Regions from separate parts of the Allobosea sp. P4_H5 genome, predicted to be linked through region 2. Evidence: predicted binding sites of a transcription regulator. Region 2 holds the regulator's gene; each other region holds the start of a gene.
What was found. The regulator LexA, encoded in region 2, represses DNA repair genes until DNA is damaged. The targets are predictions, from matches to a motif close to TGTTCNNNNTGTGTTCNG.

Region 1 (2,201 bases), on a different contig from region 2:
CCAGATCACTTTGCTCGGCGGCCTCGCCTCGACCGTGTTCTGGCCGCTCGGCCATGCACTCGCCGAGCAGTTCGGCTGGCGCGGGGCGCTGATCGCCTATGCCGGCTTCGCCCTTCTAACCCTGCCGCTGCACCTGACGCTGCCGACCGTCTTGGCGCGGCCACTGTCCGACGCTGCCGCAGCGAAGCCCATCGTCACGCTCAGTGCGGCCGATACCCGCTTCGCCGGCCTGCTCTATGCGCTGATCGTCACCTTCGCCGGCGTCCTCAATGCCGGCATGTCCGCCCATATGATCGGCATTCTCGCCGGGCTCGGCCTGCCCGCCGCAGCCGCTGTCTGGATCGGCGCGACGCGCGGCATCGGCCAGTCGCTGGCGCGGCTCGGCGAGGTGCTGTTCGGCGCGCGCTCCAGCCCGTTCGACCTCAACCTCGTTGCCTGCCTCGTGCTGCCGCTCTGCTTCGTCGTCGGCCTCGCCGGCGGCGCGAGCGCTGTTGCCGCGCTGGCCTTCGCCTTTGCGTATGGCGCCGGCAATGGCGTGCTGACGATCACGCGTGGCACGCTGCCGCTGATGCTGTTCGATCCGAAGAGCTATGGCGCCTATGTCGGCCGGCTGCTGGCGCCGGGCTTCTTCCTCTCGGCCGCCTCGCCGCTCGGCTATGCGCTGCTGATCGAGCGCTATGGCGCCTCGGCGGCGCTGATCCTGTCCGGGACGCTGGCGCTGGCCATGCTGGTCTCGGCGATCCTGCTCCGGCGGCGTTTCCGCAGCCTGCCACGCTCCTGACAATCTCTGTCAGCACACCCCACAAGAACAATGCGGCAACATCCACGGCTGCGTGCTACTCATGCCCGCCTCTCGCCCGGCCGCACTGGCATGGCCCGGCGATTGCCCTATCTGTACGGCTTAGCTCAATTCGGACACCACCATGGCTCGCAAGACCACGCTCGCCGACCAGACCGCGACGCTGGAAGACATGTTCGACCGCAACCGTGCGGCCGATCCGAATTCGCGCGTCATCTCGGTGCGCGGCGCGCGCGAGCACAATCTCAAGAACGTCGATCTCGCGATCCCGCGCGACAAGCTGGTGGTGTTCACCGGCCTCTCCGGCTCGGGCAAGTCCTCGCTCGCCTTCGACACGATCTATGCGGAGGGCCAGCGCCGCTATGTCGAGTCGCTCTCGGCTTATGCCCGCCAGTTCCTCGAGATGATGCAGAAGCCCGATGTCGACCAGATCGACGGGCTCTCGCCCGCGATCTCGATCGAGCAGAAGACGACCTCGAAGAACCCGCGCTCGACAGTCGGCACCGTCACCGAGATCCACGACTATATGCGCCTGCTCTGGGCGCGCGCCGGCATCCCCTATTCGCCGGCGACCGGCCTGCCGATCGAGAGCCAGACCGTGCAGCAGATGGTCGACCGCCTGGTCGAGCTGCCGGAGAAGACGCGCGGCTACCTGCTCGCGCCGGTGGTGCGCGGCCGCAAGGGCGAGTTCCGCAAGGAGATGGCCGACTGGCTGAAGCGCGGCTTCCAGCGCGTCAAGGTCAATGGCGAGTTCTACGAGATCCCGGACGCGCCGGCGCTCGACAAGAAATTCAAGCACGACATCGACGTGGTGGTCGACCGCATTGTCATCCGCCCCGATCTCGGCGCCCGCCTCGCCGACTCGCTGGAGCAGGCGCTCGACCTCGCCGACGGCATCGCCGTCTTCGAATATGCCGACGAGAAGGAGGAGAATGGCGAGGCCCGCCGCGTCACCTTCTCCTCGAAGTTCGCCTGCCCGGTCTCCGGCTTCACCATCCCCGAGATCGAGCCGCGGCTGTTCTCGTTCAACAACCCGTTCGGCGCCTGCCCGGCCTGCGACGGCCTCGGCCACGAGATGCGGATCGATCCGGAAATGATCGTCCCGGATCACTCGCTCTCGCTGAAGAAGGGCGCGATCGCGCCCTGGGCCAAGTCGACCTCGCCCTATTACGGCCAGACGCTCGATGCGCTCGCCAAGCATTTCGGCTTCTCGACCAGCAAGCCCTGGAGCGAGCTGCCAACGAGCGCCCGCGACGCCATCCTGTTCGGCACCGGCACCGAGGCCGTGCGCATGGCCTACAATGACGGCCTCCGCGCCTATGAGGTGAAGAAGCCCTTCGAGGGCGTGATCACCAATATGGAGCGGCGCTGGAAGGAGACCGAGAGCGACTGGGCCCGCGAG
Region 2 (2,201 bases):
CTGGCCGGCCTGGGCGCTGATGGGCTGGGCCTCCGGCTATGTGCTCCAGCTTGCCCATTGGGTCGCCGGCATCGACCGCTCGACCGTGGTGCTGCCCGCCTTCGGCTCGACCGCCCTGATTCTGTTCTCGCTGTCGTTGCTCTGGCTGACCTTGTGGACGACGGCGCTGCGCTTCCTTGCCGCGCTGCCCTTGGTCGGCGGGCTGGCGCTGGCCTCGGCCCCGTCACGGCCCGACATCCTGATCGAGCGTGACGGCTCGGGCGTGCTGGTGCGGGGGCAGGAGGGGAAGATGGTACTGGCGGGCAAGCCGAGCCGCTTCGTGCTGACGCAATGGCTGCATGCCGACGGCGATTCGCGCGCGCCTGACGATACGGCCTTGCGCAATGGCGCCGCTTGCGATGCGCGCGGCTGCATCATCCGCCTGCCGGACGGGCGCAGCGTCGCCTATACGCGTGACCGGATCGCTCTGGTCGAGGACTGCCAGCGCGCCGATCTCGTGGTGACATCGCTCTATTGGACGGCACCGTGCGCCGCCCGCCTGATCGACCGGAGCTCCCTCATCCGCGACGGCGCGACCGCTTATCACGCGGCTCGCGGCGGTTGGCGCGCCTATACGGCCGACGAGGTCACACGCCTGCGTCCATGGACCCGAGCCCGACCGGAACCAAGGCCGGTGCCCGAGTCCGCTGCTGCGCCTGTGCCGACAGCCGCAACTGCGGAGCCGTCACAGGACGCCGAGGCGCTTCAGTAGCGCCGCATCAGGTTGACGAGCCGGCCCTGGATCTTGACCCGGTCCGGGCCGAGCACGCGCGTCTCATAGGCGGGGTTGGCGGCTTCGAGCGCGATCGAGGAACCGCGCTTGCGCAATCGCTTCAGCGTCGCTTCCTCGTCGTCGATCAGGGCGACGATGATGTCGCCGGTATTGGCGGTATCCTGCTTGCGGATCACGACGGTGTCGCCGTCGAGGATACCGGCCTCGATCATCGAATCACCGCGGACTTCGAGGGCGTAATGCTCGCCGCCGCCGAGCATGTCGGCGGGCATCGTAACGCTATGGCTGCGATCCTGGATCGCCGAGATCGGCGTGCCGGCGGCGATGCGGCCCATGACGGGAATGGAAACCGTCGAACGCCCGTTCTCTTCAGCCGGCGGGCGCGGCTTCGCCAGCGTTGCAGCAGGAGCGGACGGCGTCTGGCCGAGCCCGCCCTGGACGATCGAGGGGCTGAAACGGCCGCGCTGCGCCTGCGGTCCGCCGATGCCGTCCGGCATCTTGATGACTTCGAGAGCACGGGCCCGGTTCGGAAGCCGGCGAATGAAGCCGCGCTCCTCCAGCGCCATGATCAAACGATGGATGCCCGACTTGGAGCGCAGGTCGAGCGCGTCCTTCATCTCGTCGAAAGAGGGCGGCACGCCGGATTCGCGCAGGCGCTCATGGATGAAGCGAAGCAGTTCGAACTGTTTGCGTGTCAGCATGGTCGCGCCGCTCGCCTCTCGGGCTAGAATCGAAACAAAGCACGAACACCATAACTGTTCGCTTTGTGTTCCGCAAGCCGCATCCTGCCGCGAGGTGAACGGGTCAGCGCAGCCGGATGATCCGGCAGGGATCACCCGCCTTGGCCGCTTCGGCAAAGGCCGGGCGGATCACCAGCGCCTCGGCGCGCGACAGGTTCGCCAGCATCGAGGAATCCTGCTTGGTGAAGGGCCTGACCCGCCGCTCGCCATCGATGGTCTCGACAGTGGCGCGCAGATAGTCCTGGCGCTCGTCATTGGCCGGCAGATCGACGGCGAGGATGGCGGGTTCGCTGCGATCGCGCTCGGGATCGTCGATGCCGAGCAGGGCTTCGACCAGTGGCATCGCGAAGAGATGGCCGCAGACGATCGAGGAGACCGGATTGCCGGGCAGGCCGAGCGCGACCACGGTGCCAAGCCGGCCCATCATCATCGGCTTGCCCGGGCGCATCGCGATCTTCCAGAAGCCGAGTTCCATGCCCTGCGCCTTCAGCGCCGCCTGGACGAGATCGTGCTCGCCGACCGAAGCGCCACCGAGGGTGATCAGGACATCGGCTCCGCCGTTGCGCGCCGCGTCGATCTTGGCGGCGAGGTCGGGATGGTTGTCGCGGGCGATGCCGAGGTCGAGCGCCGTGCCGCCGGCCTGTTCGATCAGAGCGGCGAGCGCGAAGCTGTTGGAGGCGACGATCTGG
Region 3 (2,201 bases), on a different contig from region 2:
GGCGATCAGGGCCCGGGTCAGCCCCTGCTCCTGCGGCTGGAGGTTGAGGCTGTCGATCAGCCCGGGGATCGAGCGCAGGTCGAGATCGGAGTTGCGCCATTGCACCTGGCGCACCGATTCGAAGCGGTGATCCTCGATCGCCTGGACCAGCTCCTGCTCGAAGGGCGGCGCGCGCCCGGTCGTGCCGAAGGTGCCGTCGCGCAGATGCCGGCCGGCTCGCCCGGCGATCTGGCCGAATTCGGCCGGGTTGAGCTTGCGATAATGATGGCCATCGAACTTGCTGTCGCCAGCGAAGGCGATGTGGTCGACATCGAGGTTGAGCCCCATGCCGATCGCGTCGGTGGCGACGAGATAGTCGACATCGCCCGACTGGTAGATTTCGACCTGGGCATTGCGCGTGCGTGGGCTGAGCGCCCCCAGCACCACCGCCGCCCCGCCCTTCTGCCGGCGGATCAGCTCGGCAATGGCGTAAACCTCCTCGGCCGAGAAGGCGACTATCGCCGAGCGGCGCGGCAGGCGGGTGATCTTGCGATCACCGGCAAAGGAAAGGTTGGACAGGCGCGGACGCGAAACGACGTTGACGCCGGGGATGAGCTGCTCGACCAGCGGCTTCATCGTGCCGGCGCCGATCAGCATCGTCTCCTCGCGGCCGCGATGATTGAGCAGCCGGTCGGTGAAGACATGGCCGCGGTCGAGATCTGCGGCGAGCTGGATCTCGTCGATCGCGACGAAATCGACGACGAGGTCGCGCGGCATCGCCTCGACCGTGCAGACCCAGAAGCTCGGCCGTTCCGGCTTGATCTTCTCCTCGCCGGTGATGAGCGCGACCGCATGCGGCCCGACCTTGTCGACCACGCGCTGATAGACCTCGCGGGCAAGCAGGCGCAGCGGCAGGCCGATCATGCCGGTGGGATGCGCAACCATCCGCTCGATGGCGAGATGGGTCTTGCCGGTATTGGTCGGTCCAAGCACCGCCGTAACGCCGCGAGCGCGGAGCGAAGGCGGAAGGGAACGGGTTTGGATCAAGACGCTGGAGCTTTCCTGCAGTCCGGGCGGGGCAAGCCCTACCGGGTCGAGCCGCCTGAAGGCAACCCGATCCGTGAACAGAACGAGTCCGGAACGAAGCGAGGCCGAATCGCTGACTCCCGCAGAATCAGGTTTCGTTCACGGCGAGATATCGCGGCAACCGATTCAAAAACCACAAGATTTTGAATCGGTTTCATTTCCATCCTTCGCCGACTTGCGCGCGCGAGGGCCGCTTTCGCTCATGTAGGGCGTTCCGCACCGGAAGACGAGGGACAGCAGATGAGCGCAAGAGGCTTTCCGTCTTTCCGGGCGCTGCGCAGCAGCGAGCCCGGAACCCAGAACCGATACCATATCCGCAGAAGCTCACCCCGTCGCAGCATCATCACGACCGGCATCGGTTCTGGGTACCGGGCCCTTCGCTGCGCGAAGTCCCGGAATGACCGGGGGGCCGATATCGAACTCTAATCCGCGAAAACCTCTGCCACGACCTGCGCGGCTTCGTCTGGCGCCTCGACATGGACGAAATGGCCGGCGCTCTCGCAGAAGCTCACCTCCACATCGTCGAAATAATGCGACAGGAAGCTCGACCACTCCGATTTCAGGATCGGGTCGTGCCGGCCCCAGTGCACCCTCGTGCGCTGATGGATCGGCACGGACGGCGCCGGGTGGCCGTCGATCGCGGCGATCCGCGCCGCGTTCTGGCTGCGATACCAGTCGAAGCCCCCACGCAGATTGCCGGGCTTCATGAAATTCTCGACCCACAGGTCGAAGACCGGCGCGAAGGCATCCTTGCGATGGCACCAATGCGTCAGGAAATGCCCGAGATAGAGCGCGCAGGCCTCGCGGCTGGAGCCGATCAGTTGCTCGGCCAGCGGCAATTGCTGGAAGGACTGGTACCAGATCTCGTTGACATGGCCCTCGCGCACCCAGGCCGAACCGACGCTCGGCGTCGGGCAATTGAAAAACAGCAGCTTCTCGACCCGCTGCGGATGGCGCCGCGCCAGCCCCTGCGCGACATAGGCGCCGACATCGTGGCCGACCACGCCGATCGGGCCGGTGCCGAGCGCCTCCAGCAGCGCCGCCATGTCGTCGGCATGGGCGTTGGCGCCGACATCGCTGCGCGGCACCGCTGACTTGCCGCTGTCGCCGAAGCCACGCAGATCGGGCGCGATCAG
Region 4 (2,201 bases), on a different contig from region 2:
CCCAGTCGGCGATGGGGCCGTTCTATTGCCCCAACGACCAGCGGGTCTATCTCGACCTCTCCTTCTTCCAGGAGATGCAGCGCAAGCTCGGCGGCGGCGGCGACTTCGCCTATGCCTATGTCATCGGCCATGAGATTGGCCATCACATCCAGAATCTGCTCGGCATCCTGCCCAAGGTGAACGAGCTGCGCCAACGGATCTCCGAGCGCGAATCGAACGCGCTGTCGGTGCGCGTCGAATTGCAGGCCGACTGCTTCGCCGGCGTCTGGGCCTACAACCTCCAGGCGATGGACCGGATCGAGGCCGGCGACATCGACGAGGCGATGCGAACAGCTTCGGCGATCGGCGACGACAAGCTGCAGCAGCAGGGCCGCGGCGTGGTTGTGCCGGATTCCTTCACGCACGGCTCGTCGGCGCAACGCACCCGCTGGTTCAACACCGGCTTCAAATCCGGCTCGCTGCAGAGCTGCGACACCTTCCGCACCAACCAGCTCTGAGCCTCAGAGCTCGGCGCGCTCGCGGCGGACCGTAAGCCGGCGCGGCGCACGCGCCAGCCGGCCGGAGAGGATCTGCTTCTTCGGCGCGAGCAGCCCCGCCCTGACGCCGCGCGAGCGCAGCGAGACCGCGCCCCATTCGCGCAGCGCCGCAGCCATGCCGCGCAGCGGCATCAGCGCCGGCCGGGCCGCTGCGGTCAACAGATGCCGCTCGATGCTCGGCGTCCATTGCGGCTCAGGCAGGTCGCCGGCCTCGAGCAAGATCACCCAGTCGCCGCGCGCCTGGGCTACTCCCGACGACCAGGCCTCGCCGGCCTTGGCCTTGACATAGCTCGCGCCGGTCTCGTCGGCGAGCCGCGCGATCGCGGCGTCGTCGCCATCGTCGACCACCACGGCATGGCCAATCACGCCCTTGGCGACCGCTGGAATCAGCACGGACAAGGTCGCGGCGAGCGCCTCGGCGTCACGATTGGCCCAGATGACGGCGGTGATCATGAGGGATCAGCTTATGACGCAGTGCAACATGTCGCAATCCTGTCACTTGTCTTTTGTTCTCTATATGTTCACATTCCTTGGTCTCGGATCATCCGATTCCGCCGAGGAGACGAAGCCATGCTGCAGGCCAGACCTTCAGCCAGGACGCAACCGCTCAAGCGCCGCGACAGCGAGCCGGGCACGGTCTCGGCACCGGTGCGGCTCGCGCCGGTCGATCCGCTCGCCCATATCGGTAGCCAGATCGACCCCGACAGGCGGCGTGGACGCGGCGCGACGATCAACCCCGGCGGCCGCTATGAAGCCGAGCAGCGCATCAGCGAGGATGATGGCTGGGGCTCGCTCGGCGAGCTGCCGCCGTTCAAGACCGAGGTCTCGGTCGAGAAGCCGCGCACGATCATTACACGCAATGACTCTCCGGATATTTCCTTCGACCGCTCGATCAACCCTTATCGCGGCTGCGAGCATGGCTGCGTCTACTGCTTCGCGCGGCCGAGCCATGCCTATCTCGGCCTCTCGCCCGGTCTCGACTTCGAGAGCAAGCTGACCGCCAAGCCCGATGCGGCGCTGCTGCTTGAGAAGGAATTATCCTCACCGAGCTACCAGCCGCGCACCATCGCGATCGGCACCAATACCGACGCCTACCAGCCGATCGAGAAGAAGCTCAGGATCATGCGTGGGATCCTGGAGGTGCTGGCGAAGTTCAATCACCCGGTCGGCATCGTCACCAAATCGGCGCTGGTGCAGCGCGACATCGACATTCTCGCGCCGATGGCGGCGAAGGGGCTGGTCAAGGTCGCGCTCTCGGTGACGACGCTCGACCCCAAGCTAGCCCGTAACATGGAGCCGCGCGCTGCTTCGCCTGCCAAGCGCATCGAGACGATCCGCAAGCTCTCGGAAGCCGGGATCCCGGTGACGGTGCTGGTCGCGCCGATCGTGCCGGCGATCAACGAGCATGAGATCGAGCGTATCCTCGACGCCGCCAAGGCGGCGGGCGCGCGCGAGGCCGGCTATGTGCTGCTGCGCCTGCCGCTTGAGGTGAAGGACATCGTGCAAGACTGGCTGGTGACGCATCATCCCGACAAGATGCGCCATGTCGTCTCGCTGATCCGCTCGACCCGCGGCGGCAAGGACTATGATGCCGCCTGGGGCCAGCGCCAGGTCGGCTCCGGCCCCTATGCCTGGATGATCGGCCGGCGCTTCGAAATGGCGGCC

Region 1: the regulator LexA is predicted to act here: its motif matches at 805-822, upstream of uvrA (excinuclease ABC subunit UvrA).
Region 3: the regulator LexA is predicted to act here: its motif matches at 1,105-1,122, upstream of AC1DS0_RS23395 (helicase-related protein).
Region 4: the regulator LexA is predicted to act here: its motif matches at 1,044-1,061, upstream of AC1DS0_RS09395 (PA0069 family radical SAM protein).

The regions. Positions count from the first base shown of each region.
Region 1 covers NZ_JBFUKM010000011.1:252,329-254,529, reverse strand. The annotation lists gene AC1DS0_RS22715 (MFS transporter) at 1-781, shown strand, start outside; gene uvrA (excinuclease ABC subunit UvrA) at 972-2,201, shown strand, end outside.
Region 2 covers NZ_JBFUKM010000001.1:623,420-625,620, reverse strand. The annotation lists gene AC1DS0_RS03015 (ComEC/Rec2 family competence protein) at 1-751, shown strand, start outside; gene lexA (transcriptional repressor LexA) at 745-1,473, opposite strand; gene AC1DS0_RS03005 (molybdopterin molybdotransferase MoeA) at 1,577-2,201, opposite strand, start outside.
Region 3 covers NZ_JBFUKM010000012.1:119,661-121,861, forward strand. The annotation lists gene AC1DS0_RS23395 (helicase-related protein) at 1-1,023, opposite strand, end outside; gene AC1DS0_RS23400 (alpha/beta fold hydrolase) at 1,488-2,201, opposite strand, start outside.
Region 4 covers NZ_JBFUKM010000004.1:76,992-79,192, reverse strand. The annotation lists gene ypfJ (KPN_02809 family neutral zinc metallopeptidase) at 1-497, shown strand, start outside; gene AC1DS0_RS09400 (glycosyltransferase family A protein) at 501-989, opposite strand; gene AC1DS0_RS09395 (PA0069 family radical SAM protein) at 1,107-2,201, shown strand, end outside.